Regions from separate parts of the Enterobacter sp. ECC_219_Taxon_10 genome, predicted to be linked through region 3. Evidence: predicted binding sites of a transcription regulator. Region 3 holds the regulator's gene; each other region holds the start of a gene.
The links. The regulator CRP, encoded in region 3, controls carbon source genes, mostly activating them, when cyclic AMP is high. The targets are predictions, from matches to a motif close to ATGTGANNNNNNTCACAT.
Positions count from the first base shown of each region.

Region 1 (10,271 bases), 2.4 Mb from region 3:
CCGTTACCTAAGTCATAAACCGCCGCATCGTCACGCGTTTCATTGCCGACAAGCAGGTTCGGGTCGACAAACTTCGCCTGTTCGCTGTGCAGAATGGTCTCCAGCACTTTAGGGGAAATTTTACAACCGCAACCGGCTCCGTGGCTGTACTGCGTTAAACGAATGGTTTGCTCGCTCATGGACGTCTCCTGTCATCTCAATCGCGCTATGGTAGCGCTCATTCCATAAAGAGGTAAGTATGACTGTCTGAATTCTGCGGCAGATGCTCAGAATCCAGACAGTTTAGCGCGCGTTATCAGAAACGGCTGACGAAAGGCGTGGTGTCCGGCACGCTAATGGTGCTGGAGGCTTTAAGCTGTGGGGTACCGAGGTAGAGGAAGCCGACAATTTTGTCGTGCTCACCGCAGGAGAATCCTGCCCGCACGGCAGCGCTCTCGGTCAGCGGACCGGTGCGCCAGATACCGTTAAACCCCTGCGCAACGGCGGCCATTTGCATCGCCATCACCGCACAGCCAGCAGACATTTCCTGCTCCCAGACCGGCACCTTATGGTCGGCCTGGCATTTGGCCACGACGGTAACGATCATCGGGGCGCGGAACGGCGCGTTGCGAGCTTTATCAATCCCCTTCTCATCCTGCCCAGCGGCAATCGCCCCCTGCTCCAGCAACTGACTGAAACGTTCGCGGCCTTCACCCTCAATCACAAAGAAGTGCCATGGCTGCAGCGTGCCGTGATCCGGGGCACGCATGCCGGCACGCAGAATGTTTTCCAGCTGCTCGCCCACAGGGGCAGGTTCGGCCAGACGTGACGCGCTACGACGGTTAACAAGCAGTTCGAGTGCATCCATTGGTTAACTCCTTTCTTGAAATTTACTCACAAAATTAACACGACGGCAGATTTTGTTACAGCCTGGCAGGCGATTCCTGCTGACAAGTGGCGGTTGGGTCATTACGATAACCCAACATTACCGTCCAGTGGCGACGGAAACAGTCATTTTCTGGTTAGGGAGAATACATGCGAACCCTTTGGCGAATCTTTGCCGGTTTCTTTAAATGGACGTGGCGACTGCTCAACTTCGTCCGCAACCTGGTGATGAATATCTTCTTCATCCTGCTGGTTCTGGTTTGCGCGGGCATCTGGATGCATATCAGCAACGCGAATCAGGCTCAGCATTCGACTCGCGGGGCCCTGTTACTCGATATCACCGGCGTGATCGTTGATAAACCGTCCACCAGCAACCGTCTGGGGGTTATCAGCCGACAGCTGTTTGGCGCGACGTCAGACCGCCTGCAGGAGAACTCCCTGTTCGATATCGTCGATACCATCCGACAGGCCAAAGACGACCGTAACATCACCGGGATCGTGCTGGATCTGAAAGATTTTGCCGGCGGCGACCAGCCTTCCATGCAGTACATCGGGAAAGCGCTGCGCGAATTCCGCGACAGCGGCAAGCCGGTGATTGCCGTGGGCGACAGCTACAGCCAGGGGCAATATTATCTGGCGAGCTTCGCCAATAAGATCTGGCTTTCTCCGCAGGGGACGGTCGATCTGCACGGCTTTGCCACCAACGGCCTGTACTACAAATCGCTGCTCGACAAGCTGAAGGTCACCACCCACGTCTTCCGCGTCGGCACCTATAAATCTGCCGTGGAGCCGTTTATCCGCGACGATATGTCTCCTGCCGCCCGTGAAGCAGACAGCCGCTGGATTGGCGAGCTGTGGCAGAACTATCTCGGCACCGTTGCCGCTAACCGTCAAATTACCGCTGAGCAGGTGTTCCCTGGCGCTCGCGGCGTGCTGGACGGGCTGCGTAAGGTCGACGGCGATACTGCGAAATACGCGCTCGACAATAAGCTGGTTGACGCGCTGGGCACCAGTGCGGATATCGAAAAGGCCCTGACCAAACAGTTTGGCTGGAGCAAAGAGGACAAAAACTACAGCGCCATCAGCATGTATGACTATGCTGCGAAAAAGCCGGACGATAGCGGTGACAGCGTAGCCGTGGTCTTTGCTAACGGCGCCATTATGGACGGTCAGGAAACGCCGGGCAACGTCGGCGGTGACACCACCGCGTCGCAAATCCGCGACGCACGCCTTGACCCGAAAGTGAAAGCGATTGTTCTGCGCGTCAACAGCCCTGGCGGCAGCGTCAGCGCCTCCGAGGTGATCCGCGCTGAACTGGCCGCGGCGCGTGCCGCCGGCAAGCCTGTCGTCGTATCCATGGGTGGTATGGCCGCGTCTGGCGGATACTGGATCTCCACGCCTGCCAACTACATTGTGGCGAACCCAAGCACGCTGACCGGCTCGATCGGCATCTTCGGGGTGATTAATACCGTGGAAAACAGTCTGGATTATCTGGGCGTGCATACCGATGGCGTTTCCACGTCGCCGCTGGCGGATGTGTCGATGACCAAATCCCTGCCGCCGGAAGTTTCAGAGATGATGCAGCTGAGCATTGAGAACGGCTATAAGCGCTTTATCACGCTGGTTGCCGACTCGCGTAAGAAGACGCCTGAGCAGATCGACCAGATTGCTCAGGGCCACGTCTGGACCGGGCAGGATGCGAAGAGTAACGGTCTGGTCGACAGCCTGGGCGACTTCGACGACGCGGTGAAGAAAGCCGCCGAACTGGCGAAGCTCAAGCAGTGGCATATTGAGTATTACCAGGACGAGCCGTCGTTCTTCGATATGGTGATGGACAGCATGTCCGTTTCCGTTCGCGCCATGCTGCCGGAGGCGCTGCAGGCGTACCTGCCTGCCCCGGTGGCCACGGCTGCGAAAGCAATGAAGGTGGAAAGCGATAAGCTCGCGGCCTTCAACGATCCACAAAGCCGTTACGCGTTTTGCCTGACCTGCGCGAACGTCCGTTAAAAACCGTCCCCTCTTCCCGTGAAGAGGGGATTTTTTCTTTTGAAGAACAAGAACTCACTACCATGCAGAAGAAATCGATTTATGTCGCCTACACTGGCGGTACCATCGGGATGCAGCGCTCTGAAAACGGCTATATTCCGGTCTCCGGCCACCTGCAGCGTCAGCTTGCGCTGATGCCTGAATTCCACCGTCCGGAAATGCCTGACTTTACCATCCATGAATACGAGCCGCTGATGGACTCCTCCGACATGACGCCGGAAGACTGGCAGCACATTGCGGATGACATTAAAGCCCATTACGACCAGTACGACGGCTTCGTGATCCTGCACGGCACCGACACCATGGCGTTCACCGCTTCGGCACTCTCCTTCATGCTGGAGAACCTGAGCAAGCCGGTGATCGTCACCGGGTCGCAAATTCCGCTGGCCGAGCTGCGCTCTGACGGGCAGATCAACCTGCTGAACTCCCTGTACGTGGCGGCCAATTACCCGATCAACGAAGTGTCGCTGTTCTTCAACAACCGTCTGTATCGCGGCAACCGCACCACCAAAGCCCATGCCGACGGTTTTGACGCCTTCGCCTCCCCTAACCTGCAGCCGCTGCTGGAAGCCGGGATTCATATCCGTCGTCTGGGAACGCCTCCGGCACCAAACACCGCTGGCGAGCTGATCGTGCATCCGATTACCCCGCAGCCGATTGGCGTGGTCACCATCTATCCGGGGATCTCCGCAGACGTGGTGCGCAACTTCCTGCGCCAGCCGGTGAAAGCGCTGATCCTGCGCTCCTATGGCGTGGGCAATGCTCCGCAGAACGGCGAGTTCCTGAAAGAGCTTCAGGAAGCCAGCGAGCGCGGAATTGTGGTCGTGAACCTGACCCAGTGCATGTCCGGCAAAGTGAATATGGGGGGCTATGCCACCGGCAACGCGCTGGCGCACGCGGGGGTGATCAGCGGCTTCGATATGACCGTTGAGGCGACGCTGACTAAACTTCACTATTTACTGAGTCAGGATCTGGACATTCAGTCCATTCGCCGCGCCATGATGCAAAACCTGCGCGGCGAACTGACCCCGGACGAATAAGGAGGTCTCATGAAGCAACGCGCCCTGCTACTGGTCGATTTGCAAAATGATTTCTGCGCGGGCGGTGCGCTTGCCGTCGCCGAAGGTGACAGCACCGTTGACGTGGCCAACGCGCTGATTGACTGGTGCAAAGCACGCAGTGAAGCGGTTGTCGCCAGCCAGGACTGGCACCCGGCGAATCACGGCAGCTTTGCCAGCCAGCACAACGTCGAGCCGTTCACCCAGGGTGAACTCGACGGGCTGGCGCAAACTTTCTGGCCGGATCACTGCGTACAGCAGACGGAAGGCGCGGAGCTGCATCCGCTCCTGAATCAGAAAGCCATCGACGCGGTGTTCCATAAAGGCGAAAACGCGGCTATCGACAGCTATAGCGCGTTTTTCGATAACGGGCATCGTCAGAAGACGGCGCTGGACGCGTGGTTACGTCACCATGAAATCACGGAGCTGATCGTACTGGGTCTGGCGACGGATTACTGCGTGAAGTTTACCGTGCTGGACGCGCTCCAGTTAGGCTATACCGTCAGCGTCATCACCGATGGCTGTCGTGGGGTGAACATTCACCCACAGGACAGCGCTCAGGCGTTTATGGATATGGCCGCTGAAGGTGCTACGCTGTATACGCTGGCAGACTGGCTGGAAACGCAGGCGTAGTCTTTTAAGCCGGGTAAGGCGCAGCCGCCACCCGGCATTTCTTCCCCAATCCCCATAAAGTGAACTCCCTCGCATCACAAGCGAAACGGCAATGCTATTCTCATCAGGCTGTTTTTTCGCCACGCCTTTTCTGTGGCGTGGTTATTTTTATTACGTCAAAGAGGAACTTGTATGAAACGTTTGCCCCTGCTGGCAGCATTACCCTTGCTTTGCGCGTCACTTGCTTCCGCCGCGCCGCTGATGTCCGTGGGCTACTTTAACGGGGGTGGCGATGTCACCGCCGGACCGGGTGGCGATATTAATAAGCTGGACGTTCGCCAGATCACCCATCTGAACTACTCGTTTGGACTTGTTTATAACGACGAGAAAGACGAGACCAACGCCGCGCTGAAAGATCCGACGAAACTGCATCAAATCTGGCTGTCGCCAAAAGTGGCGTCCGATCTGGCCCTCATCCCGGCCCTGCGTAAACAAAACCCGAACCTGAAAGTCCTGCTCTCCGTTGGCGGCTGGGGCGCGCGTGGTTTCTCTGGCGCGGCGGCAACCAAAGAGAGTCGCGCAGTGTTTATCCGCTCCGCGCAGGAAATTGTCGACAAATACGGCCTGGACGGGATCGATCTCGACTGGGAGTATCCGGTTAACGGCGCGTGGGGGCTGGTTGCAAGCCAGCCAGCCGATCGGGATAACTTCACCGCCTTGTTGAAAGAGATGCGCGCGGCGTTTGGGCAGAAAAAGCTGGTGACCATTGCGGTGGGCGCGAATGCGGAAAGTCCGAAAAGCTGGGTAGATGTCAAAGCCATCGCGCCCCTGCTCGACTATATCAACCTGATGACCTACGACATGGCGTACGGCACCCAGTATTTCAACGCGAACCTGTATGACTCCAGCGCCTGGCCAACGGTGGCTGCCGCGGATAAATACAGCGTCGATTTTGTGGTGAGCAACTATCTGGCCGCCGGACTTAAGCCGAAGCAGATGAACCTCGGGATCGGTTTTTACGGTCGCGTACCGAAACGTGCGGTTGAACCGGGCATTGACTGGAGCAAGCCGGACGCGCAAAAAAATCCGGTCACCCAGCCCTACTTCGGGCCGCAGGAGATCGGCCTGTTTAAGTCGCTCGGTTATGACCTGACCAAAGATACCTACGTGAAGTACAACGATATCGTGAAGAAGCTGCTGAACGATCCGCAGAAGCGTTTTACCGAGCACTGGGACGACCAGGCGAAGGTGCCGTGGCTATCGGTAAAGGGTTCCGATGGCAACGCGCTGTTTGCGATTTCGTATGAGAACCCGCGTTCCGTCGCGATCAAGGCAGACTACATCAAAGAGAAAGGCCTCGCCGGGGCGATGTTCTGGGAGTACGGGGCTGATGATAACAATCAGTTAGCGAAACAGCTGGCGGAATCACTCGGGATTAAGCACTAAGGTATATGTGCCGGGTGGCGCTAGCGCTTACCCGGCCCACACGGAGAGCGTTATTTGAAGGTCGCAATCGGCTTCGGCGTGATGCCAAAATCTTCCTTAAGCTCGCGCTTGCTCTTCATCACCATCTGACCGTTGGTATCGATAGTCATGTGCTGTGCATCGGTGTTGTTGCGCGCCTGCCACAGCATCACCAACTGCAAACTGTTCTCTTTTTGCTCAGGCGTCAGGGCCACTCCGTCGGGCCATTTACCCAGCTCAACGGCGGTCACCAGACGCTGATAAACTTCCGGGGTCATCCCGTTAATCATGTCCTCAATATTCACGATCTCTCCCTTTCAAAGGAATAATTTGCTGAATCGTTTTTTCAACCCTTAATCTGGTCGCCGTTTTCATCGTCGCTGAAGCTCAGAGAAGCTGAGTTTACGCAGAAACGCTCGCCCGTTGGCTGAGGGCCATCCGGGAAAACATGCCCCAGGTGCGCGTCGCAGTTGCCGCAGCGAATTTCCGTGCGCACCATACCGTGCGACGAGTCGGTCAGATAGCGGATTGCGTCATCGCTCACCGGCTCGTAAAAGCTCGGCCAGCCGCAGCCGGAGTCGTATTTCGTTTGTGAATTGAACAGCGGGGCATCGCAGACCAGACAGTGGTAGACGCCGTCTCGCTTGTTATGCAGCAAACGCCCGGTAAATGGCGGCTCCGTTCCGTGATTCTGCGTCACGTAAAACTGCATTTCTGTGAGGTTTTTTTTCAAATCGTCAGGGTTACGTTGGTTCGACATATGCTTACATCTCGCTGTAGAAACAGACATCTTTTAACCCCGATTCTAACAAAACATTAACACCCTTGCGTGCACTTTTGTTCTAAACTTATGTGTCGCGAAAAGGCGGTCAGGCAATTGTGATCATGTTCACATTTTTATCCTGCGAGGCCTTTAAAATTCCGGGCGCAGCCCCCATGTGGTTGCAAGCTCAAAGGGAAAGTGAGGCGAGTCAGTCGCACAAACGTTAGTCACAGGATTGATTTGTCGCAATGATTGACACGATTCCGCTTGACGCTGCGTAAGGTTTTTGTAATTTTACAGGCAACCTTTTATTCACTAACAAATAGCTGGTGGAATATATGACTATCAAAGTAGGTATCAACGGTTTTGGCCGTATCGGCCGTATTGTTTTCCGTGCTGCTCAGAAACGTTCTGACATCGAAATCGTTGGTATCAACGATCTCCTGGACGCTGAATACATGGCGTACATGCTGAAGTACGACTCAACTCACGGTCGTTTCGACGGCACCGTTGAAGTGAAAGACGGCCACCTGGTTGTTAACGGTAAAACCATCCGCGTTACTGCTGAGAAAGACCCAGCTAACCTGAAATGGAACGAAATCGGTGTTGACGTTGTTGCTGAAGCAACCGGTATCTTCCTGACCGACGAAACTGCACGTAAACACATCACTGCGGGTGCGAAGAAAGTTGTTCTGACCGGTCCTTCCAAAGACAACACCCCAATGTTCGTTCGTGGTGCAAACTTCGAAACTTACGCTGGCCAGGACATCGTTTCTAACGCATCCTGCACCACCAACTGCCTGGCACCGCTGGCTAAAGTTATCAACGACAACTTCGGCATCATCGAAGGTCTGATGACTACCGTTCACGCTACCACCGCTACTCAGAAAACCGTTGATGGCCCGTCTCACAAAGACTGGCGCGGCGGCCGTGGCGCGGCTCAGAACATCATCCCATCCTCTACCGGTGCTGCTAAAGCTGTAGGTAAAGTACTGCCAGAACTGAATGGCAAACTGACTGGTATGGCGTTCCGCGTTCCAACTCCTAACGTATCCGTTGTTGACCTGACTGTTCGTCTGGAAAAAGCTGCTTCTTATGAAGAAATTAAGAAAGCAATCAAAGCTGCTTCCGAAGGCGCAATGAAAGGCGTTCTGGGTTACACCGAAGACGACGTTGTATCTACCGATTTCAACGGCGAAGTGTGCACTTCCGTGTTCGATGCTAAAGCAGGTATCGCACTGAACGACAACTTCGTGAAACTGGTTTCCTGGTACGACAACGAAACTGGTTACTCTAACAAAGTACTGGACCTGATCGCTCACATCTCCAAATAAGTTGAGATGAGTGCTTGATCCAAAAAGGCGACTTCGGTCGCCTTTTTTATTGTTTTTTAGACAGAGGATTGCTTAATGATTAATAAAATTTTTGCACTTCCGGTAGTCGAACAACTTACCCCTGTGCTCTCCCGCCGTCAGATTGACGGTGCCGACGTTATCGTCGTTGACCATCCCCGCGTTAAAGCGTCCGTGGCGCTGAACGGCGCTCACCTGCTCTCCTGGAAACCGGAAGGCGAAGCCGAAGGTTTGTGGCTGAGCGATGCGACCTCCTTCAAAAAAGGGGCGGCTATTCGCGGTGGCGTACCGATCTGCTGGCCGTGGTTTGGCCCGTCTGCACAGCCGGGTTTGCCTTCTCACGGTTTTGCCCGCAACCAGCAGTGGACGCTGAAAGCGCATAACGAAGACGATAACGGCGCCGTGCTGACCTTTGAGCTGCAGGCAAATGACGAGACCCGCGCCCTGTGGCCGCACGAGTTCACCCTGTATGCCCGCTTCAAGCTGGGTAAAACCTGCGAAATTGAGCTGGAAGCCCACGGCGAGTTCGACACCACCTCGGCCCTGCATACCTACTTCAACGTGGGTGATATCAGCGCAGTGAAAGTGAGCGGCCTTGGCGATACCTTTATCGATAAAGTGGATAACGCCAAAGAAGGCAAACTGAGCGACGGCGTTCAGGCGTTCCCTGACCGTACCGACCGCGTCTATCTGCATCCGGAAGCATGCAGCGTGATCCACGACGGTGCCCTGAACCGCAGCATTGAGGTGGTCCATCACCATCACAGCAACGTGGTGGGCTGGAACCCGGGTCCTGCTCTGTCTGTAAGCATGGCCGACGTGCCTGACGACGGTTATAAAACGTTCGTCTGCGTGGAAACGGCCTGCGTGACCACCCCGCAGAAAGCGAGTGAAGAAAAGCCGTCTCGTTTAGGACAGACGATCCGCATCGTTAAGCGATAATGCCGCCGCACCACGCAAAAGCAAACGGGGCGCAAGCGCCCCGTTTTGATGCAAAGATTGCACTAAAATAATGCACAATCAGAACTTGTAGGTCACACCCACAGAGAAGATGCCAGCCCAGGACTTATCGACCATCGGGCTATCCTTCACTTCGTCGCTCAGACGCTCGTAACGACCGGTACCGTAGACGTTCCAGTCGCCAAGGAAGTTATAGCTCGCGGTCAGCTCCAGGTAAGGATCCCAGCCGTCATCAGCGCTGTAGCTTTTCAGCCCACTGCGGCGGGACTCGTTTTTAGAGACGCCGTAGTAGTAGTCGTTGTAGTTTTCACTGTTGTACTGCACCCCGATACCCGGCGTCAGGGTGAGCCCACCGTTGGTATAGCGGTACAGCCAGGCCAGATCCCAGATAAAGCCGTTGCTGTTATCAAGCGTATCACCCGCCAGGGCCGTACGCAGGAAGCCATACTGGGTGTTATGCACGTACGAAAGCCCGGCCATCATAGAGCTTTTGCGCTTGTCGAGCTGGCGAAGCGCATGGCTGTCGCTGTCTCCCGGCTTGAAGTGCGTTGGATCGTAGTAGGCCATGATAGATAGCTTATCGGCCGTATCGTTCCAGAGATAGTAGCCGCCGCCGAGACCACGGAACCAGAAATTATCGCCTTCATAGGTGATAACGGGAACAGGATAAACATCGCGGTCATACTGTTTGTATGGGCTGTTAATGACGCCAACGCCCGCGCCCACCGTCCACTGACTTTCCGCCTGAGCGGTGCTAACTGCGGTCGCGGCAAGGATGCCCAATGCCAGAAGTTTGAGTTTGGTCACAATCCATTCTTTCCTGTAGTCAAATAATCAGCGGGTGAAGTGTAACCGCCATTCCCGTACATCCCAAAATTTTTTGCCTGCTAATCAGTCTGATTAACCCATTATTTTTAACTTTTCAGATGACAGCCCGCTTTCATTTATATGACCGCTGAATGAAAAACGTCCTTAAGCCTTATAACTCAGGTGGAAATTTTTGGATGAGTTATTGATATGTCATTGAAATTAGTTTTTCTCAGCATGCAAGTTTGGCAAATGCCATCTACGCTTAAATTTAAGAAGAGTTTTCCTGAACACCTGCGGTTCTTAGCGTCTGACCTGGCACACAGGTTGCTGCTCTGGCAGTGG
Region 1 covers NZ_CM178005.1:1,974,705-1,984,975, reverse strand. The annotation lists gene selD (selenide, water dikinase SelD) at 1-179, opposite strand, end outside; gene AC4ICF_RS09470 (NAD(P)H nitroreductase) at 296-847, opposite strand; gene sppA (signal peptide peptidase SppA) at 1,015-2,871, shown strand; gene ansA (asparaginase) at 2,934-3,950, shown strand; gene pncA (bifunctional nicotinamidase/pyrazinamidase) at 3,960-4,601, shown strand; gene chiD (chitinase ChiD) at 4,773-6,026, shown strand; gene AC4ICF_RS09445 (YeaC family protein) at 6,077-6,349, opposite strand; gene msrB (peptide-methionine (R)-S-oxide reductase MsrB) at 6,391-6,804, opposite strand; gene gapA (glyceraldehyde-3-phosphate dehydrogenase) at 7,146-8,141, shown strand; gene AC4ICF_RS09430 (D-hexose-6-phosphate mutarotase) at 8,217-9,101, shown strand; gene AC4ICF_RS09425 (MipA/OmpV family protein) at 9,180-9,926, opposite strand.
Region 1: the regulator CRP is predicted to act here: its motif matches at 6,922-6,939, upstream of msrB (peptide-methionine (R)-S-oxide reductase MsrB).

Region 2 (10,271 bases), 980 kb from region 3:
TAATGCGAGCCCGGCTGCAAAGCTGGTGCCTTTATAGCCGTCCGGCAGGGCAGAGACCGTTTTGCCCTCTTTCAGTCTGCCGCTGCTGTCCAGCGCATAATGGGTGAGCGTAGACGCCTCTTCGTTAATCAGCCACAGGGCGTCCCCCTTTGGCGTAAAGACAAAGTGGCGCGGGCCGGCGCCTTTTGAGGAGGCGCTGATAAACGGCGGATCGTTCGGCGTCAGCTTTCCGGTTCGATCGTCAAAGCGGTACTGATAGATACGATCCAGCCCCAGATCGGTAGAAAAAACATATTTCCCGCTCGGATCGGCAGCGATCATGTGCGCATGGGGGCCGTTGTGATCGCTGATGGCAAAGCTACCTTCGACAGCCGCTTCCGGCTTCGCCGCGCCCGGTTCCCCCTGATCCTGATGTTTGTCCGTAGCGTCACCCAGGCTGCCGTCCGCGTTGACGGGCAACACGGCAATCGATCCGCTGACATAGTTCGCCACCAGCAGATGCTGGCCGCTCGGCGTCAGCGACAGGTACACCGGCCCCGCACCGCCGGAAGCCACCTGATTCAGTTCGCTTAGCTCGCCGTTATCCCCCACCCGCAGCGCCTGCACCACGCCCTGCTCCACTTCGCTTGCCAGATAGAGCGTTTTGCCGTCGTGCGAGACGGTCAGCTGCGCGGCGTTCGGCAGCTTGCTCACCAGCGTTTTATTCGCCAGCGCGCCGGTTTGTGGGTCAACGGTAAAGCGGTACAGCCCTTCCCCGTTGGGGTTGTAGGTGCCCACCCAGGCGTATTGCGTCTGGGCGACAGCGGCAGTGGCGAACATTGAGAGTGAAGCAACAAGCAGGGTACGGGTGTGCATGGTGGCTCCTTCAGGTGTGTGCGGTAAGGTTTTGTTCTACTTAACCAGCTTCTTCGTCATTTCCAGCAGCGTACGCACATCTTCCGGACGCGTATCGCCGCTGGCCTTGTCGATAATCGAGCTGTAGATATGCGGGATGATTTTGCTCACGCCCGCGTCGAGGGCGATCTGCAGGATCTCCTCATAGTTTTCCAGATCGATACCTCCGGTTGGCTCCAGCCAGAAGTCGTGACGGGCGCAGGCTTCCGCCACCGCTTTGTACTCGTCACGGCACTTCAGGCCGCCCATCGGGAAGTATTTGATGGAGCTGCCGCCGAAATCTTTCAGCAGGGCAATCGCCGTTTCAACCGGCACGATGCCGTCCGGTGCTGCGCTGCTCAGCGGACCGGTGGAGATTTTTACCATGCCGACGGTGCCGGTCGGAGAGACCAGACCGTTGACCACAGACTCATTCTGCCCCAGCAGCGCGCGGCTGGTGGCCACGCCGGTAAAGACCTGGTTGACGTGCTGCGGCTGCACCTGACGGGAGATTTCACTCACCATCGCCGACTGGTTCGGATCCCCCGCGCCGAGGCCGACGGAAAGCGCGTTATCAATCAGCGCGGCATATTCACGCATATCGGCAACGGCGCTCGCCACGTCCGGGTAATTTTTGGAGAGCACGCCCACCAGCACGTGGCCTTCCGCCGCCTCGTAAATGGCGCTGGCGTTAGCCTTTGAGCCGGCCAGCACGTTCAGACAGACGCGGTCACGGTAAAAGTTGGGGGTCAGTTTCATGCGTTTTTCTCCTGTCCTAATACTTCGCTAATGCGGCGGTAGACGATGTTCAGCTGGTCAGCGCTCACGCTGCGCACGTCCGCCTCGATAATCCCTTCGTTGGCCTTGTAGCCGCGGAAGTAAATGGCGTATTCCCCCTGCTTCAGCTTCGCCACCAGGTCACCCGTGCCGACGCCCGTTGCGGCTTCGTCGAACTTAATCTCGGTGCGCGCGATATCGCGACCGGCGCTGTCCCAGACCACGCGCGCGGTCACGCCATTCAGGGTATTGAGCGCGTCGATAAACGGCGTCATCTTCGCCACCATCTCGGCCCCGCTCTCTTTGGTCGCCGTCAGGTAATGTTCGATGGCGCAGGTCAGGCCGAGGATCCCCTCTTTACCCACCTTCATCGCGCGGCCAATGCCCGCGGTCTGGCGCTTCACCCACTCAACGTACTGGGTTTTGCCGATCACCAGCCCGCTGGTTGGGCCTTCAATCGCCTTCGCGCCGCTGTAGATCACCAGATCGGCACCGGATCGGTAGTAAGCGTGCAGATCTTCTTCCGCCGCCGCATCGACGATCAGCGGGAGATCGTGCTTGCGTGCCACGACCGCCGCCTGCTCGACGCTGAGCATGCTTTTCTGCACGCAGTGGTGTGATTTGATGTAGAGGATCGCCGCGGTGCGCGGAGTGATCGCCGCCGCCAGCTGATCGGCAGAGCATTCGTTGGCGTAGCCCGCCTCCACCAGCTTGCCGCCGCCCAGCGCCACCATGGTGCCCACCGGCGCGCCAAAGTTCACGTTGTGGCCTTTCGGCAGGACGATTTCGTTATTCTCAATCGGGGTCACGTGCAAGTTTTCCAGCAGCCAGTCGCTGTCTTTCACCAGCACCGCCGCCACGGACTGGGCAATGCCCGCCGACGCGCAGGAGACCACCGTCGCGCCCTCCACGTCCAGCAGCTTCGCGATGTACTCCCCGGTTTTGTTAACCAGATCCTTCATCTCGAAATAGTGATTCATGCCGTCCATCGCCGCCTGCACCACTTCCGGGCGCGGCGTGGAGACGCCCAGCGCCGTCATGCGGCCAGAGGTGTTGATAACCTGCTTTAAATTATACTTCTCATAAATCGAAGGCATGTTCCGTGCTCCCTTGTTCGGTCATGTAGCCCTTGCCCGCGCGGATCGCGGCAAGCGGCACCAGAATGTGTTCAGCCTGCAGGCTGTCGTTTTCAGCGTCTGTCAGCACCGTTGGCTGGCGTTTAATCGTGAACAGCGTCAGGTCGGCGTCGAGACCCTGCTGGATGCGACCCTTGCGCGTCAGGCGCAGGCCGTCGGCGGCGTTGGCGGTCACGCAGTCAATCACCTGCGGCAGCGACATGCCGATGGCGAGGAATTTCGACATCACGCTCGCCAGCGAGCCCACCGGGCCGTTGATGCGGTTGCGGCAGTAGATATCCGAGCTGATGGTGTGCGGCAAAATGCCCATGGCGATGGCGCGTTTCGCCACCTCAAAGCTGAAGCTCGCCGTGCCGTGGCCGACGTCCAGACGCACCCCGCGCTTCAGGGCGGAGATGATGGAGGCGCGCAGCTCGCCGGAGGGCGTCAGAATGCGGTTTGGCTTGCCGTTGTAGCAGTGGGTGATGATGTCGCCCGAGCTCAGCAGCTCGGCAATTTCGTCGAGGTTCGGCGGGTTGTTGCCAATGTGCACCATCAGCGGCAAGTCGCCGTTCTCTTTCTGAATGGCTTTGGCGCGCTCCAGCGGCGTAATGCCGTTTTCACCGACCACGCTGCTGCTCATGCGCGCCTTCAGGCCGACGATAAAATCAGGGTGGCGCTTCAACGCCTGCTTCACCGCCTCGGCGTCAATATTCGCCATGTTGGCCAGCTCGTTCTGGGCAATCAGCCCCACGCGGGAGATGTTCAGCAGGGCAAAGACTTCTGTGGAAGCTTTGCGGGTGATGTCGTAGAAATCGTCCACGTCGTCGGCCCCGGTACTGCCCGCGTCCACCACGGTGGTAACGCCGGTGGCAATGCCCACGCTGTCCGGCTCGTCGTGGTAAATCGGGGAGTTCGGGTAGCAGTGAACGTGGGAGTCAATCCAGCCTGCGCTGACGAACACGTCGCCATTCAGCTCAACCGTTTTATGCGCAGGGGCATCAATGTCGCCCGTCGCGGCGATCTTTCCGTCCTGAATGGCGATATCGGTCAGGGTATCGTCGGCGAGGCGCGCACGGCGCAGGAGTAAATCAAACATGAGGATCTCCTGATAAGGCGGGCGCCGGAGCGCCCGCGGGTATTAAAGGGCGACCGGGAACAGCCAGCCCAACAGCATTGCGCCGAGGATGGCGCCACCGGTAATCGGCTTCTGCCAGATGTAGAACACCAGCGCGCCCAGCAGGGAACCGACGCCGATAGGAATGGAGGCGGTCATGGCGCTGAGGATAATCAACGGCCCGAGGAAGCGGCCGGAGGCGTTGCCCGCGCCCATCATCACGTCTGCACCGTAGGTAGAGTTGCTCTGGTTGATGGTGAACTTACGCGCCAGGATGATGACGTAGCCGATCGCCAGACCAATCACCAGGCCGGTAATCAGCGAGGCGATGAAGTTGGTCACCGGGAACATGATCCCCGCGCCCAGCAGCAGCGCCGGAACGCCGAGGCCCACGCCGGTCTGGATCGCACCGCCGATATCAAGAATACCGACCAGCGACCCTTCGATAATGCGGGCGAACAGGAAGCTTGCGCCGAACGCCGCCACCGCGCCGTAGACGCCGGTATCAATCCCCGCTTTCAGCATCGCCACGAAGGCCACTTCGTTAAACGCGCCGATACCGTAGAGGTAGTACATGTGCGTCCCGGCGAAAACGCCGGAGGAGAGCAGGCCAACGAAGATCGGGAACGACCAGTCGGCATACCAAAAACCTTTATTCTGTTCCATGTAGAGGCTCCTGTTATTTACCGCTGAGCGAGTTGTGGATCATATCGAGCCAGTTCGGCACGGTCAGATGGAAGGATTCGATCATCTTCATGTCGAAGCCGCGGAAGAAGCCGCTCAGCACGAAGAGCAGGACGATAGCCGCCATCATCACTTTGGTGACGTGGTTCCAGCCGCTCTCTTCCACGCCTTTACCGATCAGGATCCCCAGCACCAGGCCCGGTACGGCGTTGCCCATAATCAGCTGCGCCGCGCCGCCGAAGATGGTGGCCCAGAAGCCCGATTTTTTACCCGCGTCGATAGCCGCCAGCCAGAAGATCACCGGCATGACGGTGTTCACCAGTAGGTTCGCGGCAGGCACCAGTACCTTCACGGCGGTGACCTGAAGCGCGGCCGGAACGGAGGAGGCGGTCAGGTTCAGGAAGGTCACGACGATCATGCCGATCACGCCGCAGGCAATCGCCATTTTGCGGGGATCGTGCAGCGTTTCGCCGACGTTACGGTTTTTGATCATCAGTGCAGCAGCACCCCAGTTCGGGATGATGCGGTGGTCAACGTCCTGTGTGAAGGCGCCTGCAGCCACGGAAGAGGCCCAGGCGTTAAAGAAGAAACCTAACCCAAAGGAGAAGTGAGAAGCCGGATCCCCTTCGCAGGAGTTCAGTTCCCCCAACGTACGAAACGCGCCCATACCCTGAGTGGTAGGCGCATGAAACATGCGTGCAGCCCCGGCGCCAACACCGACGCCTACCAGGCCGCCGATGATGAGCGATTTTATTAATATAATTAAGAACATCAGTCTGCCCTTTTTATGAATAATCAGCGTTGCGTGACGAAATCCACCCGGTCGAGATTGATGGCGGTCACGTTGACGGTCACATCCAGCTCCACGCTGTAGGTGCGTCTCTCCCGGCGCAAAAAGAAGAACAGAAACGCTTCTTTACGCACCGCTTCTTGCGCCTGAACAACCTGCACATCCTGTGGCTCAATACGCAGTAAGATATGCGGTGAGGCTTTCATCACCGCGGCCTGAACGTGGTTGAGCGCGTCAGCAAAGGCGCGCGCTTTGGCGTCGCCTTTGCCCTTCACTCTCACCGTGGTTGTGAACTGTTCTTTCATGCTTATGCGCCGTATTTCTTCTGCCACGCCTGTACCAGACGCTCGCCCAGCTCTTCTTTATCCATAAAGCCGAAGCCCAGCACGTTGCAGCCTTCGTTGATGGCGGTCACGCCCTCATCCACGGAACGCATGCCGTATTTGGCTTTGTAGCCATATTTGGTTTGGGCGGTGATGGCACCCGCGCCGCCGCTACCGCAGAAGGAGATGCCGAAAGTGGCATTTTCCGCTTTCATCACGTCGCCGAGCTTCATGTCAGCCGCCATGCCCGGCACAACCACCGCGCGTCCGCCTGCTTTTTCCACACCGGCAGCCACTTTCTGACCTTTGCCCAGGCGATCGCCAATCACGACTGTAATCTGTTCCATGTGTTGCTCCTTAAAGGTTGTCTTTCGCGACTTCAAAGTGAACGGAGAGCAGCCAGGCCTCTTCATCAGGAAGATTGCCAAACTGCGCTACCACTTCACGGGCAAGTTGCATTGAATCTGGTGAAATTTCGTCAAACAGCTCTGCTTCTACCTCCGGCAGCGGCTCGCCGGTCACGGACCGGTGCGCCATTGCGCGCACGTGGGAGGTGAGCATCTGCTCCTGTACCGCATTGGGGATGATGTTGTTTCGGGCCAGCAGGGCATAAACCTGCTGCAGCATGGTGGTCGCGAGCTGTTCTGTTTGCTCCGCCTGTTCCCCAACGTCGTTCATTACCGCTCCGTTAATCACTGGTCTTACCCCGTTAATGGCTCTGGAATAAAACTAACGTTGGGGGGGAATTGTTTGTAGCGAGTTGTTTTCCACTTCGAAGTGGAAAGGCGAGCCGCAGCAGTGATCTGTGCCACATAAATGCGGTGAATCTGGATTAATAACGGTATTTGCGTGATGAATATCACGTATTCCAGCGGCAAAACGCGCGCCGGGGAAACGAAAACGTTCAGGCGTGGTGACGCAAAAATGTGATGGCGATAGGGTTTACTTATTACCGCGTAAAAAAAACGGGAGCCACTGGCCCCCGCTGGTTGTTTGTCAGATGCGCGATCGATTAACGATATTTCTTGTGATACGTGTTACGCGTCGCCACAAACTGGTCAGCCGCCGCCTGGGCTTCCTTCACTTTGCCTTCGTTAGCCAGCTTCAGCGCACCGTCGATCTGACCGACCAGCACGTCAAAGCCGTGGCGATAGTCTTTCATCTCTGCGCTGTCTGCCGCTTTGCTTTCCAGCTTTGGCGGGGTCGCTTTTTGCGCGTCCAGCGCCGCTTCACGCATTTTGGTCAGTGCGCCTTTCATTTCGGCCGCATTGTCCGTTTTCTGCACTATCTTCAGGTTTTGACTGAGGATGTCCATGTTGTCTTCGAGATCGGCAGCAAACGCAGAAGAGCCAAGAACCAGCGTTGAAGCCGCGACGATCGCTAACAGGTGTTTACGCATTGCTCACTTCCTTTTTTATTATTAAAACGCTTTTCGGGTATTACTGGCCGGCGATTTTCATTTCCGGCAGTAATACAGAACCACACTGTATATTGCTACGTGTTTCAATATCGTTACCGACCGTAACGATATTGCGCCACATGTCCTTCAGGTTGCCGGCGATGGTAATTTCGCTCACCGGATACTGAATTTCGCCGTTTTCGACCCAGAAGCCTGCCGCACCGCGCGAGTAGTCGCCGGTGATGCCGCTCACGCCCTGCCCCATCAGCTCGGTGACCACCAGACCGGTGCCCATCTCTTTTAGCATTTGCTCGAAGTTAAGGCCCTGACCGGCAATGCGCCAGTTGTGGATGCCGCCCGCGTGACCGGTGCTTTTTAGCCCCAGCTTGCGCGCGGAGTAGTTGGTCAGCAGCCACTGGGTCAGAATGCCGTCTTTAACGATATCGCGGCGTTCCGTGCGTACGCCTTCGCTGTCGAACGGCGTGGAGGCCAGCCCTTTCAGCAGGTGCGGGTGCTCTTCAATCGTCAGCCATTCCGGCAGGATCTGCTTGCCCAGCGAGTCGAGCAGGAAGGTCGATTTACGGTACACCGAGCCGCCCGCGATAGCGCCCACCAGATGGCCAAACAGGCCGGTCGCCACTTCATTGGCAAAGATCACCGGGGCCTTCATGGTGGAGAGTTTACGCGGCGACAGGCGCGACAGCGTGCGTTCGGCACACTCTTTACCCACCCACTCAGGAGACTGCAAATCCCCCAGCGCGCGGCCAATGGTGTAGGCGTAGTCGCGCTCCATGTCGCCGTTCTCTTCAGCGATGACGCAGCTGGAGAGCGAGTGGCGGGTAGAGCAGTAGCCCTGCAGCATGCCGTGGCTGTTGCCGAACACTTTGATGCCGTAGTGGCTATTGAAGCTGCCGCCTTCGGTATTGGTGATGCGCTTGTCAGCCTGCAATGACGCCTGCTCGGCGCGCGCGGCCAGTTCAATGGCTTCATCCGGCGTCACTTCCGCCGGGTGGAAAAGATCGAGATCCGGCGCGTCAAACGCCAGCAGCTCTTTATCCGCCACGCCTGCGTAAGGATCCGGAGAGGTATAGCGGGCAATATCCAGCGCCGCCTGCACCGTACGGGCAATGGCATCCGGGCTGAGATCGGTGGATGACGCGCTGCCTTTGCGATTCTGGTGATACACCGTGATCCCAAGCGCGCCATCGCTGTTAAATTCTACATTCTCCACTTCGCCATAGCGGGTGCTCACGCTAATGCCGGTGGTTTTGCTGACCGCCACTTCGGCGCCATCTGATTTACCTGAAGCGAGCGTCAGCGCGGTGGAGACGGCTTCTTCCAGAATCTTACGCTGCGCTTCAACTTGTGAGGTTACTTTCATCGCAAATGCCATACTGTAAGAGAGAGTTAAGTGAAGTCTAACAGAGAACCGTTTTTCAGTGCGCGTCTTAACTGGTAACATTAGCCTCTTTTTTTAAGGAGCCTGACATGACTAAGCAGCCCGAAGACTGGCTCGACGACGTTCCCGGTGATGACATCGAAGACGAAGATGATGAGATCATCTGGGTCAGTAAAAGTGAAATTAAACGTGACGCCGAAGAGTTAAAACAGCTTGGCGCAGAAATGGTAGAACTGGGTAAAAACGCGCTGGACAAGATCCCGCTCGACCAGGATCTGCGTGATGCCATTGAACTGGCACAGAAAATCAAAAAAGAAGGCCGTCGTCGCCAGCTTCAGCTTATCGGTAAAATGCTGCGTCAGCGCGACGTGGATCCGATCCGTCAGGCGCTGGACAAGCTGAAAAACCGCCACAACCAGCAGGTTGCGCTGTTCCATAAGCTGGAGCAGATCCGCGATCGTCTGATTGAACAGGGTGATGATGCAGTACCGGAAGTACTGAACCTGTGGCCGGATGCCGACCGCCAGCAGCTGCGTTCTTTGATCCGCAACGCGAAGAAAGAGAAAGAAGGGAATAAGCCGCCGAAGTCCGCGCGCCTGATTTTCCAGTATCTGCGCGAGCTGTCTGAGAACGGCGAGTAATCTCTTCCCCTCACCCCAGCCCTCTCCCCGGAGGGGCGAGGGAGAAAACACGGGAAAGTAGGCCCGGTAAGCGCTAGCGCCACCGGGCTTTTTTTTACTCTGCAGCCGCCGCTTCCGCTTTCTTCGCCAGACCGTCCAGCAGCTTCTGATGGATCCCACCGAACCCGCCGTTGCTCATCACCAGAATGTGATCGCCAGGCTGAGCGGCTTTCACCACCATATCCGCGAGCACATCCACGTCCGCACTCCAGTGCGCAGGCTGAATGCAGGCATCCGCCACTTCAGCCACCTGCCACGGAATATGCTGCGGCTGCAGCAGGAAGACTTCGTCGGCACGTCCCAGGGACGGTGCGAGGTCGTCTTTGCAAATGCCCATTTTCATGGTGTTTGAGCGCGGTTCCAGCACCGCCAGAATGCGCGCGGTACCGCCAACCTTGCCGCGTAACGCGGCAAGCGTCGCCAGAATGGCGGTCGGGTGGTGCGCGAAATCGTCATAGACCGTCACGCCATTCGCTTCGCCGCGCAGTTCCAGGCGGCGGCGGGCGTTAATGAACGAGCCGAGCGCATTAGCGGCATCCGCAGGCAGCACGCCCACGTGGCGCGCCGCAGCAATCGCCATCAGGCCGTTGTGCATGTTGTGCTCGCCCACCAGGCCCCACTTCACCTCGCCCACTTTTTCACCGTCGAGCAGCACTTCCCACTCGGAGGCATCCGCGTTGAGCTTTTTCGCCTGCCAGTGGCCCTGCTCGCCCACCAGCTCCTGCTCGCTCCAGCAGCCCATCGCCATGGTCTGCTTCAGGTTGATGTCGTTCTCCGGCAGGATGATGCGGCCCTGACCCGGAACAATGCGCACCAGATGGTGGAACTGTTTCTGAATCGCTTTCAGATCGTCAAAGATGTCCGCGTGATCGAACTCAAGGTTGTTGAGGATCAGCGTGCGCGGGCAGTAATGCACGAACTTGGAGCGCTTGTCGAAGAATGCGCAGTCGTATTCATCCGCTTCAATCACAAAGAACGGGCTGTCGCCAAGACGCGCAGAGACGTCGAAGTTACCCGGCACGCCGCCGATCACAAAGCCCGGCTTGTAGCCGCAGGCTTCGAGGATCCAGGTCGCCATGCCGGCGGTAGTGGTTTTTCCGTGGGTACCGGCCAC
Region 2 covers NZ_CM178005.1:515,656-525,926, reverse strand. The annotation lists gene AC4ICF_RS02415 (lactonase family protein) at 1-855, opposite strand, end outside; gene dagF (2-dehydro-3-deoxy-phosphogluconate aldolase) at 892-1,632, opposite strand; gene AC4ICF_RS02405 (DgaE family pyridoxal phosphate-dependent ammonia lyase) at 1,629-2,747, opposite strand; gene AC4ICF_RS02400 (amidohydrolase/deacetylase family metallohydrolase) at 2,731-3,864, opposite strand; gene AC4ICF_RS02395 (DUF4310 family protein) at 3,907-4,548, opposite strand; gene AC4ICF_RS02390 (DUF4311 domain-containing protein) at 4,562-5,338, opposite strand; gene AC4ICF_RS02385 (DUF4312 family protein) at 5,362-5,661, opposite strand; gene AC4ICF_RS02380 (SFCGS family glycine-rich protein) at 5,664-6,026, opposite strand; gene AC4ICF_RS02375 (glycine dehydrogenase) at 6,037-6,375, opposite strand; gene cybC (cytochrome b562) at 6,692-7,078, opposite strand; gene pmbA (metalloprotease PmbA) at 7,119-8,471, opposite strand; gene yjgA (ribosome biogenesis factor YjgA) at 8,567-9,118, shown strand; gene mpl (UDP-N-acetylmuramate:L-alanyl-gamma-D-glutamyl-meso-diaminopimelate ligase) at 9,213-10,271, opposite strand, start outside.
Region 2: the regulator CRP is predicted to act here: its motif matches at 6,476-6,493, upstream of AC4ICF_RS02375 (glycine dehydrogenase).

Region 3 (10,271 bases):
GCACGGTGCAGAATGCGCACCCGCGTGGCGCCATAGCCATTCTGGGTGACAAACAGCACGGTCATTAAGATCCAGTAGGGTTTCGGCAGGTGCAGCGCCATGCCCATCAGGCTGGCGATACTGAGCATGACGCTAATTCGTGCGGCGTTGCGCAGGGCGGACGATTTAAGAGAAAGATAGCTTTTGAGCGCCGGCAGCAGCGGCAGACGTTTTTGTTTATCCGCCATCAGGTCGCGGGGATAAAGCGGTCGCTGGGTGCGCAGCACGCGGGCGATGCGGCTGAAGTGCCAGGCGGCAAACTGGCCGACCGGATTTTCCGGGTGCTGACGGGCAATTTTCTCCAGCGCGCCGAGCTGTTTGTCCATGTTAAAGCGCGTGGGGTAGCGGTGATAAAGTATATCGTCAGCCAGCACCCGCAGGCGCGCGGAGACGGTCTGCGCGTTCCAGCGAATCACCGCTTCGGCATGGCTGCGCTCAACCAGCTTTTGCACCTCCTGCGGGTGATGAAGGCTAACGGAGATATGCTCCTGAAGGTCCAGCCCCACCTGGAAGGTACGCAGCAGCCGTTTGTACTCGTGGTTCTTGTTTGCGGCGAGCATATGCAGCTGCTGATAGCACTGGCTTATCAAATCCACCACTTTTTGCTGGCGCGTCAGCAGCGGCGGTAAGGATTTTTCCGGATCGGTATGCTGGGTGAGCAGGGTGTATTTGGCTTCGCAGTAATCCGCAAGCTGCACGTAGAGCAGGCTCAGAGATTCTCGCAGCGGCTGCTCTCGCCATAGCCAGAACCAGAACCAGTTAAACAGCCCGTACCACAGCGTGCCGAGGGCGTAGATCAGCAGCGGCTCCCACACGGGCATATTCCCGGCGAGGCTCAGGGTAAAGATGGCCGCAATGAGTGACGCTGGAAGCAGGCGAGCGTGCAGCGAGCTGATTTCCGCCGTGACGCCGAGGGTCATCGCCAGCACGGTCAGGATCAGCGGCAGGGGAATATCGCGAGCCAGTAACAGCTGCACCGCGAGGCTACAGCCTGCAAACAGGCAGCCGCCGATAATCAGGCGTTTGAAAAAGCGCTTATGCGGCGTGTCCAGACCGGCAATGTTGCAGCAGGCGGGCACGAGGGAAAACAGCAGGCCCTGCTGAAGATGACCCAGGAGCAGGCCCACGGCCACGGGAAGACACAACACCAGCGTTTGTCGCAGTGCGTAGTTAACTTCCGGGTGATAGATCAGCCTGCGCCACATGGGGAAAAGAGACAAAAACGGCGTGACACCTCGCGATGGCACGCCGTTTAAGCAGGATTAACGGGTTCCGTAAACCACGATGGTTTTACCGTGGGCGGAGATCAGGTTTTGATCTTCCAGCATTTTCAGAATACGGCCCACTGTTTCACGGGAGCAACCGACGATCTGACCAATTTCCTGACGGGTAATTTTAATTTGCATGCCGTCCGGGTGGGTCATAGCGTCTGGCTGTTTCGCCAGGTTCAGCAGGGTTTGCGCGATACGGCCGGTCACGTCCAGGAAGGCGAGGTTACCCACTTTCTCTGACGTCACCTGCAGACGGCGCGCCATCTGGGAAGAAAGACGCATCAGGATGTCAGGGTTTACCTGAATCAGCTGACGGAATTTCTTGTAAGAAATTTCAGCCACTTCACATGCTGTCTTTGCACGAACCCAGGCGCTACGTTCCTGGCCTTCTTCAAACAGGCCCAGTTCACCGATAAAATCGCCCTGGTTCAGATAAGAAAGGATCATCTCTTTCCCTTCCTCATCTTTGATCAGCACTGCCACCGAGCCTTTGACGATGTAATACAACGTTTCCGCTTTTTCACCCTGGTGAATCAGCGTGCTCTTCGATGGGTACTTATGAATGTGGCAATGAGACAAGAACCATTCGAGAGTCGGGTCTGTTTGCGGTTTGCCAAGCACCATGCGCTGTTATCCTCTGTTATAAGCTGTCACCAGAGTCATCAGATGCATCCGGACTCTGGGGTTGCAATCGAATTCTTACCCATACCCTGGGAAGTCGGCTGTCGTAACGTTTCGCAGCCAGTAAAGTTTGATGTCCTCTGCATACATGTGTAACGTCAATGTATTACTGTAGCATCCTGAGTGTTTTAGCATAGCTTTCGCCGCGTGTCTCCTGGTGTCTCGCTTCAGCATGATGCAGGTCGCCTTCCATTGCGAGAAATGTAACGCACGCGTAATCTGTCACCAAAAATGCAACGTTGGAGTTAATGAATATGCAAGCGCGCGTGAAGTGGGTTGAAGGTTTAACGTTCCTGGGGGAGTCCGCGTCAGGACACCAGATTTTGATGGATGGTAACTCCGGCGATAAAGCGCCGAGCCCAATGGAAATGGTGCTGATGGCGGCAGGTGGATGCAGTGCGATTGACGTGGTGTCGATTCTGCAAAAAGGTCGTCATGACGTAACGGATTGCGAGGTTAAACTCACCTCAGAACGTCGCGAAGAGGCGCCACGCCTGTTCACCCACATAAATCTGCACTTTGTTGTCACCGGGAAAGCGCTGAAAGACGCGGCGGTTTCACGCGCGGTGGACCTGTCTGCGGAGAAATACTGCTCTGTGGCGCTAATGCTGGAGAAAGCGGTAAAAATTACGCATTCGTATGAAGTGATTGAGGTGTGATTCACGGGGCATCGTGCGTGTTGATGCCCTCACCCTAACCCTCTCCCACGGGGAGAGGGAACATGTTTACGCGATCTGCTTCCCTTCCATCAACCGCTGAACCAGCGGCGTCATGATGAGCTCCATTGCCAGCCCCATTTTTCCACCCGGCACCACTAACGTATTCATGTGCGAAATAAACGAGCCCTGCAGCATCGCCAGCAGCCAGGGGTAATCAATGCCTTCAAGATTGCGGAAGTGGATCACCACAAAGCTCTCGTCCAGCGACGGGATGCTTTTCGCCGCGAACGGATTGGAGGTGTCCACCGTCGGCACGCGCTGGAAGTTAATGTGGGTGCGGGAGAACTGTGGCGTGAGGTAATTGATGTAGTCTTCCATGGAGCGCACCACGGAGTCCATCACCGCCTCGCGCGAATGGCCGCGCTCGCTCATGTCACGCGTTAGCTTCTGGATCCACTCCAGGTTAACGATAGGGACCACCCCGACCAGAAGATCCACGTGGCGCGCCACGTCGTGCTGAGGCGTAACCACGCCGCCGTGCAATCCTTCATAAAATAATACATCGGTGGGTTCCGGCAGCGGTTGCCAGGGGGTAAAGGTGCCCGGTACCTGGTTCCAGGGTACGGCTTCATCGTAGGTGTGAAGATACTTGCGGGACTGCCCGGTACCGCTCTGCCCGTATTCGCGGAAGGTTTGCTCCAGCAGACCGAAATCATTGGCTTCCGGGCCGAAGTAGCTGATGTGTTTACCCAGATCGCGCGCCTTGCGGATCGCCATGTCCATCTCCGGGCGCGTATAGCGGTGAAAGCTGTCGCCTTCGACCTCCGCCGAACGGAGATTCAGCTGGGCGAAAATCTTGCGAAAAGCGAGGCTGGTGGTGGTGGTTCCCGCACCACTCGACCCCGTAACGGCAATAATGGGATGTCTGGCAGACATAGCAACTCCCTGACTGAAAAGGTTGGAAGATCAGCCGTGAAACGCGTTGCGGGGCATGATATTGACCGTCTCATGCAGTTCTGACCACACCAGCACCACGTCGCCGCTTTTCAGCTGGCGTTTAACATCGTTGACCTTTTGCTCAAGCGAACGCTCATGTTCACCATAATCGGTGCCTTCGCGTAATACAAAGCTTTCAATCAGATTATCGAGCGTTTCGGGAGCCAGATCTTGCCAGGGAATGATCATTTTGCACCGTCCAGGTAAGGAGTAAGCCAGTCAGGAATACGCGCCTCCAGCCACATTTTCGGGCGGCGCAGCGTGCCGCCGATAAACCCAACGTGGCCGCCATGTTCAGTTAACTGATAGTGAACGTTGTCGGGCAGGAATTCCTGCGCGGGGATCGAATGGTGATCCATAAACGGGTCATCCTTGGCGTGAATGATCAGCGTCGGCTGCGTGATTTTGCTGAGCAGCGGCATGGCGCTGCACTGACGATAATAGTCAATTGCATCGGCGAAGCCGTGGATTTTCGCAGTGATCAGATCGTCGAACTCGCGAATACGACGCACCTTTTTCAGCTGGCGCAGGCTTACCGGCAGGGTATCCGGGTAGGCCTTGAGCTTACGCGCCGCGTTGGCCTTCAGCAGGTTAAGCAGGTAGCGCTGATAGACGCGGGAAAAGCCTTTATCCATATGGTAGCTGCACTGCTCCAGCATAAACGGCGCGGAAACAATCACTGCAGCATTCAGCGGTACGCTGTCGCCCTCTTTGGCCAGCAGGCAGGCGAGCATATTTCCGCCCAGCGAATAGCCCACGGCGGCCGTTGGCACGGTGCCAAAGTTGTCCCGCAGCCAGTGTAAAAACCACGTTCCGTCTTCGGTTTCACCCGAGTGATAAATGCGTTTCTGCCGGTTCGGCTCGCCGCTACAGCCGCGAAAATGCATCACCACGCCGAGCCAGCCGCGCGCTTTTGCTGCCTCAATTAACCCATGTGCATACGGGCTGTGCAGGCTCCCCTCGAGACCGTGAAAGACCACCAGACGGGGCTTATGACGCGCCTGTTCCGGCGCTTCGCTCCAGGCGAGATCCAGAAAATCACCGTCTGGCAGGTCAAGCCGCTGCCAGTGCGGAGTGAACTGAACCTTGCGGCGGATCAGCCGCGGCAGCATGGTCTGCAAATGGGGATTGGCCACGCCGCGCAGGGGCACGAACTCGGTGCTGTCTTCGGCCGCAATGTCGAAGTCTGAAGGAATGATTTGGGTCATAAGCGCGATGCTGATTCTTGTCGGAAATTTACGATACTTTCCGAATTGTACCCCGTTTAGCCTGGATTTCCGAACCAGGAACTGATCCCGATCACAAATATTTACCTTGATTATTACTCTCAGGCTAATGATTCCGCCCTACGCTTAATTGATGCCTTTCTCGCCAGAGCGCAGACTTTACTCAACGTTAAGCAAATCAGAATGATGTGCTGAATCAGGAGGTTAATAATGTTATCTGGGCAAACACCCGCGCGGCAATGGAACACACGACGCAGCGAGAAAGCGCGTCGACTGACGTCCGTACCGGTGCAGGGGAAAGTACTGCCAACCGGCGATATTGTCGGCATGCTGGAAAAACTGATCGCACCGGGCGACAAAGTCGTACTGGAGGGCAACAACCAGAAGCAGGCGGATTTTCTGTCCCGCTCGCTTGCCGAAGTGAACCCGCAAATCGTCCACGACCTGCATATGATCATGCCGAGCGTTGGCCGCAGCGAGCATCTGGATATCTTTGAAAAAGGCATCGCCCGCAAGCTGGACTTCTCCTTCTCCGGGACACAAAGCCTGCGGATCTCCCAGTTGCTGGAAGATGGTCAGCTCGAAATCGGCGCGATCCATACCTACATCGAACTGTACTCACGCCTCTATGTCGACCTTTCGCCCAACGTGGCGCTGATTGCCGGTTTTAAAGCGGACCGCAAAGGCAACCTCTACACCGGGGCGAGTACCGAAGATACCCCGGCGCTGGTGGAAGCCGCTGCGTTCCACGACGGTATCGTCATCGCACAGGTGAACGAGCTGGTGGACGACGAGTGCGATCTGCCGCGCGTAGATATTCCAGGCTCCTGGATTGACTACGTGGTCGTTGCAGATAAGCCGTTCTTCATCGAACCGCTGTTCACCCGCGACCCGCGCCTGATTAAACAGGAACATATTCTGATGGCGATGATGGCCATCAAAGGCATCTACGCGGAGCATCAGGTGCAGTCCCTGAACCACGGTATCGGCTTTAACACTGCGGCGATTGAGCTGCTGCTACCTACCTACGGCGAACAGCTCGGTCTGAAGGGCAAAATCTGTAAGCACTGGACGTTGAATCCACATCCGACGCTGATTCCGGCCATTGAAAGCGGCTGGGTCGAAAGCGTGCACTGCTTCGGCGGCGAGCTGGGGATGGAAGAGTACATCCGCGCCCGTCCGGACGTGTTCTTTACCGGTGCCGACGGCTCCATGCGTTCCAACCGCGCCTTCTGCCAGCTGGCAGGCCAGTACGCGGTGGATATGTTCATCGGCTCTACGCTGCAGGTTGACGGTTACGCCAACTCCTCAACCGTGACTCGCGGTCGTCTTTCTGGCTTCGGTGGTGCGCCAAACATGGGCCATGACCCGCATGGTCGCCGCCACGCCACGCCGGCCTGGCTGAACATGATCACCGAGCCTGACCCAATGCAGCGCGGTAAAAAACTCGTCGTGCAGATGGTGGAAACCTTCCAGGCGGGCGTGAAGCCAACCTTCGTGGAAAAACTCGATGCCGTAGACGTGGCGAAAGCCTCCGGCATGCCGCTGGCACCGGTGATGATTTACGGCGATGACGTGACGCACGTGCTGACGGAAGAGGGGATTGCCTACCTCTACCGGGCGAAAGATCTGGAAGAGCGTCGTGCCATGGTCGCCGCCGTCGCGGGGATCACCGATATCGGCCTGGGTGTGGACGCCAGGCGCGTGGCGGAACTGCGCCAGAGCGGCAAGGTGGTGTATCCGGAAGATATGGGGATTCGCCGCACCGACGCCACCCGCTCTCTGCTGGCTGCGGGCAGCGTGTCTGACCTCGTGGAGTGGTCCGGCGGTCTGTATAACCCACCTGCGAAATTCCGGAGCTGGTAATGACACTTCTGCCCCAGATTCAGGCTGAAGGCGGTGCCGAATGGCTGGCGCGAACCGCCACGCAGTGTCTGATTGACGAAGCACGTTTAAGCCCGAAACCCGGTCTGGTGGACAGTCGGGGGAACGGCGCGCACCACGATTTATCCCTTGCGCTGATGGAGCGCTCCGCGCGCAGCCTGACCCCCACGTTTCAGGCGCTGGCGCAGCAAAGCTGGCTGCGTCCGGCAGATATTGCGCTTCGACAAACCGTTGGCCGTCTTGGCCGCGAAGGCGAGAAGCAGATGATGGCGGCCACCGACGGGGTGAATACCCATCGTGGCGCGATCTGGGCGCTGGGATTGCTGGTAAGCGCGGTGGCGATGTTGGGCGGGGATGCAACTGCGCAGGCCGTCGCGAACACTGCCGCGCAGCTGGCGAAACTCCCGGACGAGGCGGCACCGAAAGTGTTCAGCAAAGGCCTGCGAGCCACGCACCGCTACCGCGTGCCGGGCGCGCGTGAAGAGGCGCAGCAGGCATTCCCGCACGTTATGCAGCGCGCATTGCCGCAGCTTCGCCTCAGCCGTCTCAACGGCAGCAGCGAAACGTACGCCAGGCTCGACGCGCTGATGGCCATCATGACCTCGCTCACCGATACCTGCGTGCTGTCCCGCGCCGGAATGGAGGGGCTGGACGCCATGCAGAGCGGTGCCCGCGCTGTACTGAACGCCGGAGGCTGTGCAACGTCCGAAGGCCAGCAGGCGCTGGCGAACCTGGACCGTCAGATGCTGGCGCTTAACGCTTCACCGGGCGGCGCTGCCGACCTGCTTGCCGCCGCGCTGTTTCTCGATCGTGTCGAAACGCCTTATTCAAAGCATTAAGAGGATGTTATGGAAAAAATTACATTGACCGTGCCCGCCAGCCGCGCGTTAAGCGGCAGGGCGCTGGCAGGCGTCGTCGGCTCCGGGGATATGGAGGTGCTCTTCACCGCCGAACCGGGCCAGACCTTAATCGTTGATATCACCACCTCCGTCGACAACAGCCGTGGCCGCTGGGAGGCGCTGTTGAACCGCCTGCACACCGTCAGCAGCCTGCCTGCAGGCAAACTGACCATCCACGACTTCGGCGCGACGCCGGGCGTGGCGCGCATTCGCATCGAACAGGTTTTTGAGGGGGTGAGCCATGCGTGATGACAGCAGCTTTATCGAACTAAAAGCGCGCCAGCGCGCGCAGGCCCTGCTGGATGACGGCAGCTACCGCGAACTGCTGGATCCGTTTGAAGGCATTATCTCGCCGTGGCTTGGGCCACAGGGCATTGTCCCGCAGGCCGATGACGGCATGGTGGTGGCGAAAGGCACCATCAACGGTCAGCCTGCGGTCGTGGTCGCGATTGAAGGCGCGTTCCAGGGCGGCAGCATGGGCGAAGTGTCTGGCGCCAAAATGGCGGCGGCGCTGGAGCTGGCGGCGGAAGATAACCGCAACGGCATTCCGACGCAGGCGGTGCTGTGCCTCGAAACCGGCGGCGTGCGTCTGCAGGAGGCTAACCTCGGCCTGGCGGCGATTGCCGATATCCACGCAGCGATTGTAGACCTGCGTCGCTACACGCCCGTCATCGGGATTGTGGCCGGGACCGTGGGCTGCTTCGGCGGGATGTCCATTGCCGCGGCGCTATGCAGCTACCTGATCGTGACCCGCGAAGCGCGTCTTGGCCTCAACGGTCCGCAGGTTATCGAGCAGGAAGCGGGCATTGAAGAGTACGACTCCCGCGACCGTCCGTTTATCTGGAGCATGACCGGCGGCGAAGTGCGCTATCAAAGCAGGCTGGTGGATGCCCTGGTGGGCGACGGCGTAAACGCGGTGAAGGCGGCGATGAACGAGGCGATTGCGAAGGGCGTACCGGCGAAACACCGCACCGATAACTACGACGATTACCTGAACCGTCTGACCAATTTCGACACCCGCAAACAGGCCGATGCCGAACAGATTCACGCGCTTTTTGCCCGGGAGGTGAAATGATGAGTAACACAATGAGCCGCGGCGAGCTTTGGCTGAAAACTCTCGCCCCGAACGCCAAACGTATCGCGGGGCTCTGCCCGTCCGTTCAGGCGGCAGACGGCGAGCTGAACGGTGAGACGGTGCGCTTTGTGGCCGTGGTGCCGGATGCCAACAACCACTTCCCGCGGGCGGCGAAAGGCGAAGTGGGTCTGCTGGAAGGCTGGACGCTGGCAAAAGTGGTCAGCGAAACCGTAGCGGCGGATGCCGATAAGGCCGTGAAGCGCCCGATAGTGGCGGTGATTGACGTCCCAAGCCAGGCCTATGGCCGTCGCGAAGAGGCGTTTGGTATTCATCAGGCGCTGGCGGGAGCCGCTGCTGCGTATGCTAACGCGCGCCTGGCTGGTCACCCGGTGATTGGCCTGATCGTCGGCAAGGCGATGTCCGGCGCGTTCCTGGCGCACGGCTACCAGGCCAACCGTCTGATCGCCTTCAACGACAAGGGCGTGCTGATCCACGCGATGGGCAAAGAGTCTGCGGCGCGTATCACGCTACGTACCGTCGAGGCGCTGGAAAAACTGGCGGCAACCATTCCGCCCATGGCGTACGACATCAGCAACTATGCCACGCTGGGACTGCTCTCCAGCCTGCTGGACATCAGCAACCCGGATGCCCCATCCGATAACGATCTGGCTCAGGTGAAAACCACCCTGCAACAGGCCATCAGTGACGCTCGTCAGGACGCGACGCTTAAAAATCGTCTCGGTGCTGACAACCGCCGCAGCTCGGCGCTCGTACGCGAACGTATGCGAGCCAGCTGGTAAGTAAAAAAAAGACCTGCCAGAGATGCAAACCCCGTGGGCGCGCCTGCTGCGCCCGCGCGGGAGCCTGCATCCTGAAAATAATAATCATCGCGCCAGTGCTTAAACTTTTTTACTACAGGTGATTTATGACTTACGTAATTGTTCATGCTCTTGCACCGATTTTCGTCATCATGCTGCTGGGATTCTGGGCCGGTAAGGCAAAGATGGTCGATAACAAGAATGTTTCCCTGCTGAATATCTTCGTGATGGATTTTGCACTGCCTGCCGCGCTGTTCAGCGCCACCGTGCAAACCCCGTGGACCGGCATCGTGGCGCAGTCACCGCTGATTCTGGTGCTGACGCTGGCGATGTGGATTACCTATGCGGCCATCTACTTCCTCGCCACCAACGTCTTTAAGAAATCCCCGCAGGACGCAGCCGTGCTGACCCTGACGGTAGCCTTACCGAACTACGCAGCGCTTGGTCTGCCGATTCTGGGCAGCGTGCTGGGTGAAGGATCTTCTACGTCTCTGTCCGTCGCGGTCTCTATTGCCTGCGGCTCAGTGCTGATGACCCCGTTCTGCCTGTTGATCCTGGAGCGTGAGAAAGCGCGTGCCGAGGGGAATAATTCCGGCTCAACGCTCTCCATGCTGCCGGTACTGATGTGGCGCTCTATTAAGAAACCGATTGTGATGGGCCCGCTGCTGGGTGTAATTCTCTCCGCCATCGGCATCAAAATGCCGGAACTGGTGCTTGCGGCGA
Region 3 covers NZ_CM178005.1:4,471,080-4,481,350, reverse strand. The annotation lists gene AC4ICF_RS21440 (YccS/YhfK family putative transporter) at 1-1,244, opposite strand, end outside; gene crp (cAMP-activated global transcriptional regulator CRP) at 1,302-1,934, opposite strand; gene AC4ICF_RS21430 (OsmC family protein) at 2,246-2,650, shown strand; gene AC4ICF_RS21425 (phosphoribulokinase) at 2,717-3,586, opposite strand; gene AC4ICF_RS21420 (YheU family protein) at 3,617-3,835, opposite strand; gene AC4ICF_RS21415 (hydrolase) at 3,832-4,854, opposite strand; gene mdcA (malonate decarboxylase subunit alpha) at 5,083-6,738, shown strand; gene AC4ICF_RS21405 (triphosphoribosyl-dephospho-CoA synthase) at 6,738-7,595, shown strand; gene mdcC (malonate decarboxylase acyl carrier protein) at 7,605-7,904, shown strand; gene AC4ICF_RS21395 (biotin-independent malonate decarboxylase subunit beta) at 7,897-8,730, shown strand; gene mdcE (biotin-independent malonate decarboxylase subunit gamma) at 8,730-9,530, shown strand; gene AC4ICF_RS21385 (AEC family transporter) at 9,656-10,271, shown strand, end outside.